DNA from 2 places in the Jeotgalibacillus malaysiensis genome. Region 1 is predicted to be linked to the other one. Evidence: riboswitches for the same ligand, from Rfam matches in the RefSeq annotation. Region 1 holds a riboswitch; the other holds the start of a gene.

What was found. Region 1 has a riboswitch for S-adenosylmethionine ahead of LG330_RS06300 (bifunctional homocysteine S-methyltransferase/methylenetetrahydrofolate reductase). Riboswitches for the same ligand answer to the same signal wherever they lie in the genome.
Region 2: it holds a riboswitch for S-adenosylmethionine, as region 1 does, so the genes downstream of both, LG330_RS13475 (methionine ABC transporter ATP-binding protein) here and LG330_RS06300 (bifunctional homocysteine S-methyltransferase/methylenetetrahydrofolate reductase) in region 1, are expected to answer to the same signal.

Annotation. Positions count from the first base shown of each region.
Region 1 covers NZ_CP085252.1:1,136,388-1,141,249, reverse strand. The annotation lists gene metH (methionine synthase) at 1-986, opposite strand, end outside; gene LG330_RS06300 (bifunctional homocysteine S-methyltransferase/methylenetetrahydrofolate reductase) at 934-2,784, opposite strand; SAM riboswitch class I at 2,980-3,086, opposite strand; gene LG330_RS06295 (DUF4352 domain-containing protein) at 3,405-3,938, opposite strand; gene LG330_RS06290 (SOS response-associated peptidase) at 4,088-4,729, shown strand; gene LG330_RS06285 (potassium channel family protein) at 4,759-4,862, opposite strand, start outside.
Region 2 covers NZ_CP085252.1:2,508,678-2,513,539, forward strand. The annotation lists gene LG330_RS13465 (MetQ/NlpA family ABC transporter substrate-binding protein) at 206-1,051, opposite strand; gene LG330_RS13470 (methionine ABC transporter permease) at 1,094-1,762, opposite strand; gene LG330_RS13475 (methionine ABC transporter ATP-binding protein) at 1,755-2,780, opposite strand; SAM riboswitch class I at 2,919-3,021, opposite strand; gene LG330_RS13480 (thioredoxin family protein) at 3,117-3,446, opposite strand; gene LG330_RS13485 (toprim domain-containing protein) at 3,446-3,802, opposite strand; gene gcvH (glycine cleavage system protein GcvH) at 4,060-4,443, opposite strand; gene LG330_RS13495 (arsenate reductase family protein) at 4,527-4,862, opposite strand, start outside.

The DNA of each region.
Region 1 (4,862 bases):
TGTTCTTTTTTAGGCTTGTGCGTTCGCGGCTCATATTTTTCCATCGCTTCAGCAATGGCTTTAATATGAGCAGGCGTTGTTCCACAGCAGCCGCCCACAATATTCAGCCAGCCTTTTTCAGCAAAGCCGCTCAACTTTTTAGCAAGTGTTTCAGGTGTTTCATGATAGATCCCTTCTTCATCAGGCAGTCCGGCATTCGGGTAACAGCTGACATATGACTGATTGATCTCTGAAAGTGAACGGATATGATCCTGCATGAATTCAGGGCCTGTTGCACAGTTCAATCCGACTGATACAGGGTTCATATGTTCAACGCTGATATAAAAAGAGTCGATCGTCTGACCAGCAAGTGTTGTACCCATCGGCTCAATCGTCCCTGAGATCATCAACGGCAATTCTTTGCCCGTTACCTTAAAGGCATCCTGAATTCCAAGAAATGCACTTTTCACATTTAATAAATCCTGACTTGTCTCAATCAGCAGGAGATCTGCTCCGCCGTCAATTAAGCCTCTTGCCTGTTCTGCATATGAATCTTTCAGCTGTTCAAATGTCGCCCCACCAGTAACACTTAACGTTTTAGTCGTAGGTCCCATTGAGCCTGCAACAAAACGCGGACGGTCTTCTGTTGACCATTTAGCTGCTGATTTTTTAGCGATTTCAGCACCAAGTCTTGAGAGCTCATAGGCTTCAGAAGCGATATCATATTCTTCAAGGACAACGCTCATACTGCCGAATGTGTTTGTTTCCACGATATCTGCGCCTGCTTCAAAATAGGCATCGTGGATTGTTTCAAGCAGGTCAGGACGCGTGCGGTTCAGGTTTTCATTACACCCTTCAAGGTCCTCACCGCCAAAATCTTCTGCTGTCAGATTAGCATCCTGAAGCATCGTACCCATTGCACCGTCCATAATCAGGATTCTTTTTTTAAGCTGTTCATTGAATAATGTGCGCACGTTGGTTTCCTCCTCGCTTTGCCGCCTGCTCATTGGCATAGCGTGTTAGTTCTGCTGTCATTTCATAGCGCATAAATGGCGTGATCAGATAGATGCCATTAAATAGATCAAGCGCCGTATCAATCAGTGACTTCGTAATCGCAAGCCCTTCCTGATATGATTTTTCACGGTCACCGGACACTGCTGCCATCCGGTCTCTTACCTGATCAGTTAATTTGATGCCCGGCACTTCATTATGAAGGAAGTCAGCATTTTTACTGCTTGTCAGCGGCATCAGGCCAATGTATACAGGTTTCCCCAGATCCTTTACTGCTTCAGCCGTCTGAATCAGCTTTTCCTCAGAGAATACCGGTTGACTCATAAAGTAATCCGCGCCTGCTGAGATCTTCTTTTCCAGACGCTGTACAGCCCTTTCTACACTCCTTACATTTGGGTTAAATGCAGCCCCGATTGTAAATGAAGCTTTTTCACCTAAATCTTTTCCTGACATTGACATGCCGTTATTCAACTGCTGAATCATTTCGATCAGCTCAAATGAGGATACGTCATAGACTGAAGCTGCGCCAGGGAAATCCCCAACCTTTGTCGGGTCCCCTGTAACAGCCAGAATGTCATGCAGACCCAGCGTGTGAAGTCCCATCAGGTGACTTTGAAGCCCGATCAGGTTACGGTCTCTGCACGTCAGGTGAACAAGCGGACGGACGCCCTGCTGTTTAATCAGATAGCCTAGTGACTCATTGGAGACACGCGGGCTTGCAAGTGAGTTATCAGCAAGTGTAACGGCATCCGCACCGGCCTCACTGAGTGCTTTTGCACCTTCTATAAATTTATCGGTATAGAGCTTTTTCGGAGGGTCCAGTTCAACAATGACTGATTTCCGCTCTCTTACAATATCAGTGAGCGGCTCAGGAAGGTCCTTCTGTCTTGAGCGCAGCACAATTTTTTCTGCCTTCTCCACTCTTTTCTCAGTAATCGGGGCAAGTCCTTTAAGCGCCTGACTGAATGCTCTTACATGGTCCGGTGTCGTTCCGCAGCATCCTCCAAGGAGCCTGACTCCCTGCTCTCTGAATGCAGGTGCAACCTCTCCAAAATACTCAGCATTGTTACTGTACTGAAGTGAGCCTTCTGAGTAAGATGGCAGACTCGCATTTGGATAACAGGATAAATAAGCCTTCTCAGGAAGAGGTACCTGTTCAAGAGACTTAATCATGTGGAAAGGGCCTTGTCTGCAATTAAGTCCGACTACATCAGCTCCAAGCTGTTCAAGCTCAAGCAGTGCTTCAGCAACCGGTTTACCATTTTGCATCACATCAGGCTCCTGAACTGAAATATGCGCAATAATCGGCAGGTCCGTTTCTTTTCTGGCGATTTCAATGACCGCCGCCAGCTCTTCAAAATCGTAATACGTTTCAAATAACAACCCGTCTACTCCTTCTAACAGTAAACAGTAGAGCTGTTCTCTAAATGTCCGCTTGATTTCATTCAGGTCAATGGATTGCGGACGAAAGCTTCTGATCCCGCCGATTGTACCGAGAATGAAAGTATTGTCTTTCGCCGCAGCTTTAGCATTTTTGACAGCAGCAGTATTAATTTCTTTTACCTTTTCCTCAAGTCCGTAGCGCTCAAGCTTATGATAATTCGCTCCGTAGGTATTCGTCTGTATTACATCAGCACCTGCATCGATGTATGCCTGGTGAATCTGCTGAATATGTTCTGCATGTGACAGATTTAACTCTTCAAAGCACTGATCTGAACCATATGAATACAGGAGGGTTCCCATCGCACCATCACCAATCAGAATTCTTTGTTTCATTTCTTCGAGTAAGTTCATTTTTTCACCCTTCCTGATGTATCGAAATGCGGAAGGCGCTTGGTCAGCTCCGACAGGCATAAGACGCGGAGCGGAAAACGGGTGAACTTCCCCGTTTACCGATGCGTGGCTTATGACCCGAGGAGCTAGCGCCTGTAGCTGGACAACAAAAAAGCCTTCTATCAGCATAGATAAGAAGGCTTTAGACTACTAAGCTTCTTATCTTCCCTGCATGATTGCAGGATGGATTTAGCACCTTTTCACATATGTGTAGGTTGCTGAGGTTTCAACGGGCCTGTTCCCTCCGCCTCTCTTGATAAGAATCCACGCTATTCAATTAATTATGACAACTTTACAAGAAAGAAGGCTGTTATGTCAATAGGAGTAGTGATTAAAATACATTTAGGTAGATGATTTGGTATAAAAAAGAGGCTGAACATAATTGTTCGAGCCTTCTTAATCGTTTCGCTGCGCTTCAGGCGGACGCTTTCCGCGGCCGGTCCGGTGAGCCTCCTCAATGCTTCGCATTTCCGGGGTCTCACCAGGACCTTCCTGTCGCAGGAGTCGCCGCCTTACGCTCCACTACACTTAAGTTGTTAAAAAATATGATAGAGTTTCTTCTTTAATTCCCGGAAAAGGATTTAATCTAATGATGTAATCCCAGGCAGTCTCCATTCAACTTCTTCTTCACCGATTGTGCCGAAAAGTTTGAATGCAGTTGCTGCTGCTGATTCATATTGTAATGAGCCTTCAGCTGATTCTCCTGCAGCGATTGTCCATTCAGATACATCGCCATAAGCCGTTTTTTCTTCATCTGTCAGGTCAGTCAGTGTAAAGTCTTCTGACGATAAAGATACCTCTTCTTCACCGTTGTTTGTTACAGTCATTTTGATTTCATAAACACGATTTGTGTCATCGAGCTGTTCAGCAACACCTGTATCAGTAACAGTTACTGTCAGGTCACCTGATATTACCTCATCCCCAACGAGATAAAGCTCCGGTTCAGTGCTTTCTCCTTCAGCTGCTTCTTCCGTTTCTGTTGACGACTCTTCTGTTTCTTCTGCAGCTTCTTCTGTTGTCGCTTCTTCAGTTTCTGCAGGCTCTGACGAATCATCTGAGCAGGCTGCAAGCATAAGTGCCGCTGCCATTGCAGATACTAACCAAAATTTCTTCATATGGAAAACCCTCCTGAATATGTATGTAGGACTCCAGTATGATTCGTATATCGAAATAAATCAACCAATTACCTTTAAAAGGAAATAAGTTGTAATCTTCTCTATCTTCGCAATATTTTGTTAGAATGCATGTAAAGGAGAGATGAAGCATGTGCGGACGATTTTCTTTAGTAGAAGCAATGTATGATTTGCAGCAGTATTATCAGTTTGAAATGAGAGAGGATTTTCTCTACTCACCTAATCGGAATCTGTCACCGAGTCAGCAGGCTGCAGCGGTTGTGCAGTTAAACGGAAAATGTTATCCCGCCTCGTTCAGATGGGGACTCATTCCCCCTTTCGCAAAAGATGAAAAGATCGGTTATAAAACGTTTAATGCAAGATCTGAAACGGTTGCTGAGAAGCCAAGCTTTCGAAAAGCATTTGAATCAAAAAGGTGCCTGATTCCGGCAACATCATTTTACGAATGGAAAAAATCAGAAAAAGAAAAGCAGCCTTTTGAGATCAAAAGGCGTGATGGGGATCCGATCACATTTGCCGGTCTTTGGGAATCATGGCGCTATGACGATCAAATCATCAGAAGCTGTACGATTATAACGACTGAACCGAATGATCTGATGGCTGATATTCATAATAGAATGCCTGTGATTTTGGAGCGGAACAACTTTGATCAGTGGCTCAACCCTGAAGAAGATAAGGGTTCTCTAAAAAAACTGCTGAAGCCTTGTAAAAGTGAACTACTGACAGCAGAAGTAATATCAGGAGAAAGATTTAAAAGATCCGGAACCTCATAGGAGAGATTCCGGATCTTTTTAGTTAATCATCAGACACCCTGCTTCTCAAAACGATGAAGCTTTCGGTTTTCCCCGATCACAATGAGCACATCTTCTTTTTCAATACGGTCATCACCGCTTGGCGATACAATCA
Region 2 (4,862 bases), 1.4 Mb from region 1:
ATTGCTACAACTCCGGCCAAAATAGCGACAAAAAGCAGCAGCCCTGCATGTCCTTCGGAAGCTGGCTTTTGTTACTTAAGGTCATTAAGAGGGCGTCGTGCAATGCAGGCTTGAGATGGAAACCGATAAGTAGAGAGATGAATTGCAGCAACCTCCACTCCATATAAAAAACTGCCCAGTCATAGACTGAGCAGTTACCAAACAATTATTCAGCGTCAACCGGTACGACAGCGCCGCCCCATTCTTCAAGAATGAAATCCTGAATTTCTTCAGAAGTTAATACTTCTACAAGCTTCTGAACAGCTTCGTTTTCTTCTTCACCGCTGTTAACTGCAATCACATTTACATAAGGTGAATCTGAATCTTCAAGGGCAATTGAATCCTCAAGCGGGTTAATACCAGCATCAATTGCGTAGTTAGAGTTGATCAGTACAGCGTCACCTTCTCCGTTTTCATATAGCTGTACAAGAAGTGCTGCTTCATAATCTGCTTCAAATTGAAGGTTTTTAGGGTTGTCCTGAATATCAGAAATTTCTGCTGCTGTTTTTTCAACTTCAGGATCAAGTGTGATCAGCCCCTGTGCTTCAAGCATTGTCAGGATACGGCCGTGGTCAGCTACTGAATTACTCATTAAGATTTCTGCACCATCAGGAAGGTCTTCAAGTGAAGCGTGCTCCTGAGAATATACGCCGATTGGCTCAATGTGAATACCGCCAGCGTTTGCAAAGTCATAGCCGTGTTCTGCGATCTGTGACTCAAGATATGGAATGTGCTGGAAGTAGTTCGCATCAATTTCTCCTGATTCAAGATCCTGGTTTGGCAGGATATAGTCCTGATACGTTTCGATCTGAAGGTCTACGCCTTCTTCTTCAAGGAGCGGCTGTGCCTGCTCAAGGATTTCAGCGTGAGGCACGTTAGATGCGCCGACTCTCAGTTCAACCGGCTCGCCATCTTCGCTTGTACCGATACCTTCCTCTGAATTATCTGAACCACAAGCTGCCAGTGCGAAAATACTTGTTACTGCGAATGTCCCTGCTACGAATTTTTTCATGTTTAAATCTCTCCCTTTAATGTGTTTTTATAATTAGCTAAATTAGCGTTTATCCAGTTTGTTGGTGAAGAAGTCTCCAAGGAATTGAATGATGAAGACGATTGCTAAAATGATGATTGTTGCTGCGAGTACTACGTCATCACGACTCCTCTGGAAACCGTCAAGAAATGCCAGGTTACCAAGTCCTCCTGCTCCGATGACACCAGCCATCGCCGTATAACCGACCAGCGCAATGGCTGTAACAGTAATTCCTGAGATCAGAGCTGGCATTGATTCCGGAATTAATACTTTAAATATAATGGTGCTTATTTTGGCCCCCATTGATCTTGCTGCCTCAATGACGCCCTTATCAATCTCACGTAATGCAATCTCAACCATACGTGCGTAGAAAGGTGCTGCACCGATAATCAATGCCGGTAGTGCTGCCTCTGCTCCCCTGATCGTCCCTAGTAGAAAACGTGTAAATGGGATGAGCAGAATGATCAGGATAATGAAGGGGATCGACCTGAAAATATTCACAACTGCTGTTGTAATTGTGTAAGCAATTTTATTTTCCAACAGGTTCCCTTTAGAGGTAAGGAATAAAAGTAAGCCGAGACCGATTCCAAGAATAAATGTAATGACAACTGAAATGACCGTCATATAAATCGTTTCATAAGTTGCTTCCCACATGACCGGCCAGTCAACGTTCGGAAAAATCTGTTCAATCATGTGTCATCACCTCCACTCCAACACTTGCCGCTTCTAAAAATTCAATCGCACGCGCCAGCTCGTCGGACTTCCCGTGTAAATGTATAAACAGGGATCCATATGCACCATTTTGCGTTTGAGAAATTTTTCCCTGCAGAATATTCACCTGCAGATCAAACGAACGGATCAGGTTAGTGACAACCGGCTGCTCTGCTGATTCACCAACGAACGTCAGCTTGACAACTTTTCCGTCCTGATATTCCTTCAGCAGATGTTCAATTGTATCTTTTGTTTCTTCAGGTTCCGTTACCTGCTGAACGAAACGTTTTGTGATATTTTCTTTCGGCTGTTTAAAGACGTCAAGCACATCTCCAAGCTCTACAACCTTCCCGCCTTCCATAACAGCAACGCGGTGACAAATCTTTCTGATCACGTGCATTTCATGTGTGATCAGTACAATGGTCAAACCGAGACGTTTGTTGATATCAACCAGCAGTTCAAGGATTGAATCAGTCGTCTGAGGATCAAGTGCTGACGTAGCCTCATCACAAAGCAGTACTTCAGGGTCATTTGCAAGCGCTCTTGCAATCCCTACTCTCTGCTTCTGACCGCCACTGAGCTGAGATGGATAGGCATCCCCGCGCCCTTCAAGTCCTACGAGTTCAATCAACTCATCTACTCTTTTTAATCTTTCCTCTTTTGGAACGCCTGCGATTTCAAGAGGAAATGAGATATTCTCTCTCACCGATCTTGACCAAAGAAGATTAAAATGCTGAAAGATCATACTGATTTTCTGTCTCGCTTTGCGTAAGTCTCCTCCTTTGATAGAGGAAATCAGCTTACCGTTTATATCAACCTTACCTTCTGACGGCTGTTCAAGACCATTCAGCATACGGATTAATGTACTTTTACCGGCACCACTGTAGCCAATCACGCCAAAGATTTCGCCTTCCTGAATTTTCAGGTTAACTTTGTCAACTGCAGTCAGTGAACCGCTTTTTGTTTTAAATACTTTTTTCACATCTGAGATGGTAATCATACCATCACCCACTTTCGTAAATTAACTTATTATCCCGTTAAAGCAGGAAGTTAAAGTGCTGCCATTAAATAGCCCTTTATATATAAAAAACGCCTCTCTGCGTGATGAGCAGAAAGGCGTCAAAAATTAAACGGCTTTCTCTCATCTGCCAGGTTTAAACCTGTGTGACTTGGCACCTTTCCAGTAAACTGTCGGTTGCCGGGCTTCATAGGGCACTTCCCTCCGCCGCTCTTGATAAGAGTTACGCGTATTCAGTTAAGATTCATTAAGAGTACGAGACAAATCGTATCATGTTCTTAAATTTACTGTCAACGAATTTTTTTCAAAATTGGACATTTACTGATTTGCCGGCTGTCTTGACAATTCTCCGAATGCTTCAAAAATCGTTGGTACAGATTCAAATTTATATATTTTGCGGACCATTTGTCCATCCTTGAATAACAGCAGACACGGTACACTCTCGATCTGGTAACGCTCAGCCAGCGGTTCAACATAATTCAGGTCAGCTTTTCCGATCTCAGTATCCTGAATCGCCACAGCCGTTACCTCAAGCATTTTACCGGCAAGCTTACACGTTCCGCACATCGGGGTGTATAAATACATCGCTGACTGCTTTTTTTCCTTCAATCGCTGGTCCAGATCTTCTATTGTCCATTCTTTTATCATTAAAGATTCATCCTTTTTTCTAAAAACTCAGTATAAATATCAATGTTCGCACCGGCTAAAATGACTGCCAGGTGCTGCTCAGGAGCTGTTGCGACCTCACGATAGGCTTTGTCGATATACAGATGATCCGCTTCAGGCATCTCTCTTTTAAACTGTTTTCTGAGCTTCTCACCTGCATCATCCGCATCCACAAGCACATAAACATCTTTTTCATACAATTCATCAATCAGTTCATCCATTTTCGTCAGGCTGATTGTACCATTTGTACAAATGATATCAACCGGCTCTCTAATAATCGGCTGAACCTTGCGCTTATCAGACTTACCCTCAACAATAATAACCTTTTTGCACTGCATTTCCCATCACACCCTCACCTAAGGATCGCACGGCTTTCTTACATGGTATGCTGCTGATTTAATTGTCGCCTGTACTGTGGATAATTGCAAGTAAATGAGATGGCTGGTGATGTTACTTCCATTATTTATGCGGCGCAGGCGGGACGGAGTTGAATGTGTCGTTTTTAGAATGATTACAAAAATGAACCACTCAACTCCGTCCCCACTGTGCCGGTTACAAAAAAACCGCTCACCCTACCAGGTGAACGGCACTTCAATCAGTCTTCGTCTGTCATTTTGTCATATGCTTCAGCATCCATCAGTGCGTCAACTTCTGAGTCATCAGAAAGTTCCACTACGACCATCCAAGCTTTTTCATATGGAGATTCGTTAACGTATTCAGGGCTGTCTTCAAGGTCTTCGTTCACCTCAACGACTTTACCGCTGACTGGTGCGTAAAGTTCTGAAACTGTTTTAACAGATTCAACGCTGCCAAACGGCTCGTCTGCCTGCAGCTCGTCGCCTACTTCCGGAAGCTCAACGAATACGATATCGCCAAGCTCTGACTGTGCGAATTCAGTGATACCAATTCGTGCTTTACCGTCTTCAACTTTTACCCATTCGTGTTCTTCTGAATAACGTAATTCTTTTGGTGAACTCATGTGTTTTCCCTCCGCATATGAATGATTTCTATACTACTTCATATTGGCATAACAGGTGCCCGAAAACAAGAATTGTTTCTGATTTAGCCCTGCCATTTTTCCTCGAATTCAGGTTCTTTGAATCCGACTGTTACCTGACTGCCGTCAGTTGTCAGCGGACGCTTGATCAGCTTACCGTCTGAAGCCAGCAGTTCAAGCTTTTCATCATCTGACATGTCAGTAAGCTTATCTTTCAGACCAAGCTCGCGGTACTTTACGCCGCTTGTGTTGAAAAACTTTTTCAGCTCAAGCCCGCTCTTTTTATATAGCTCAGAAAGTTCCTCTTTTGAAGGCGGTGAATCAATTAAATGAATTTCTTCGTATGAAACCTCATTTTGATCCAGCCATTTTTTCGCTTTGCGGCATGTTCCGCATTTTGG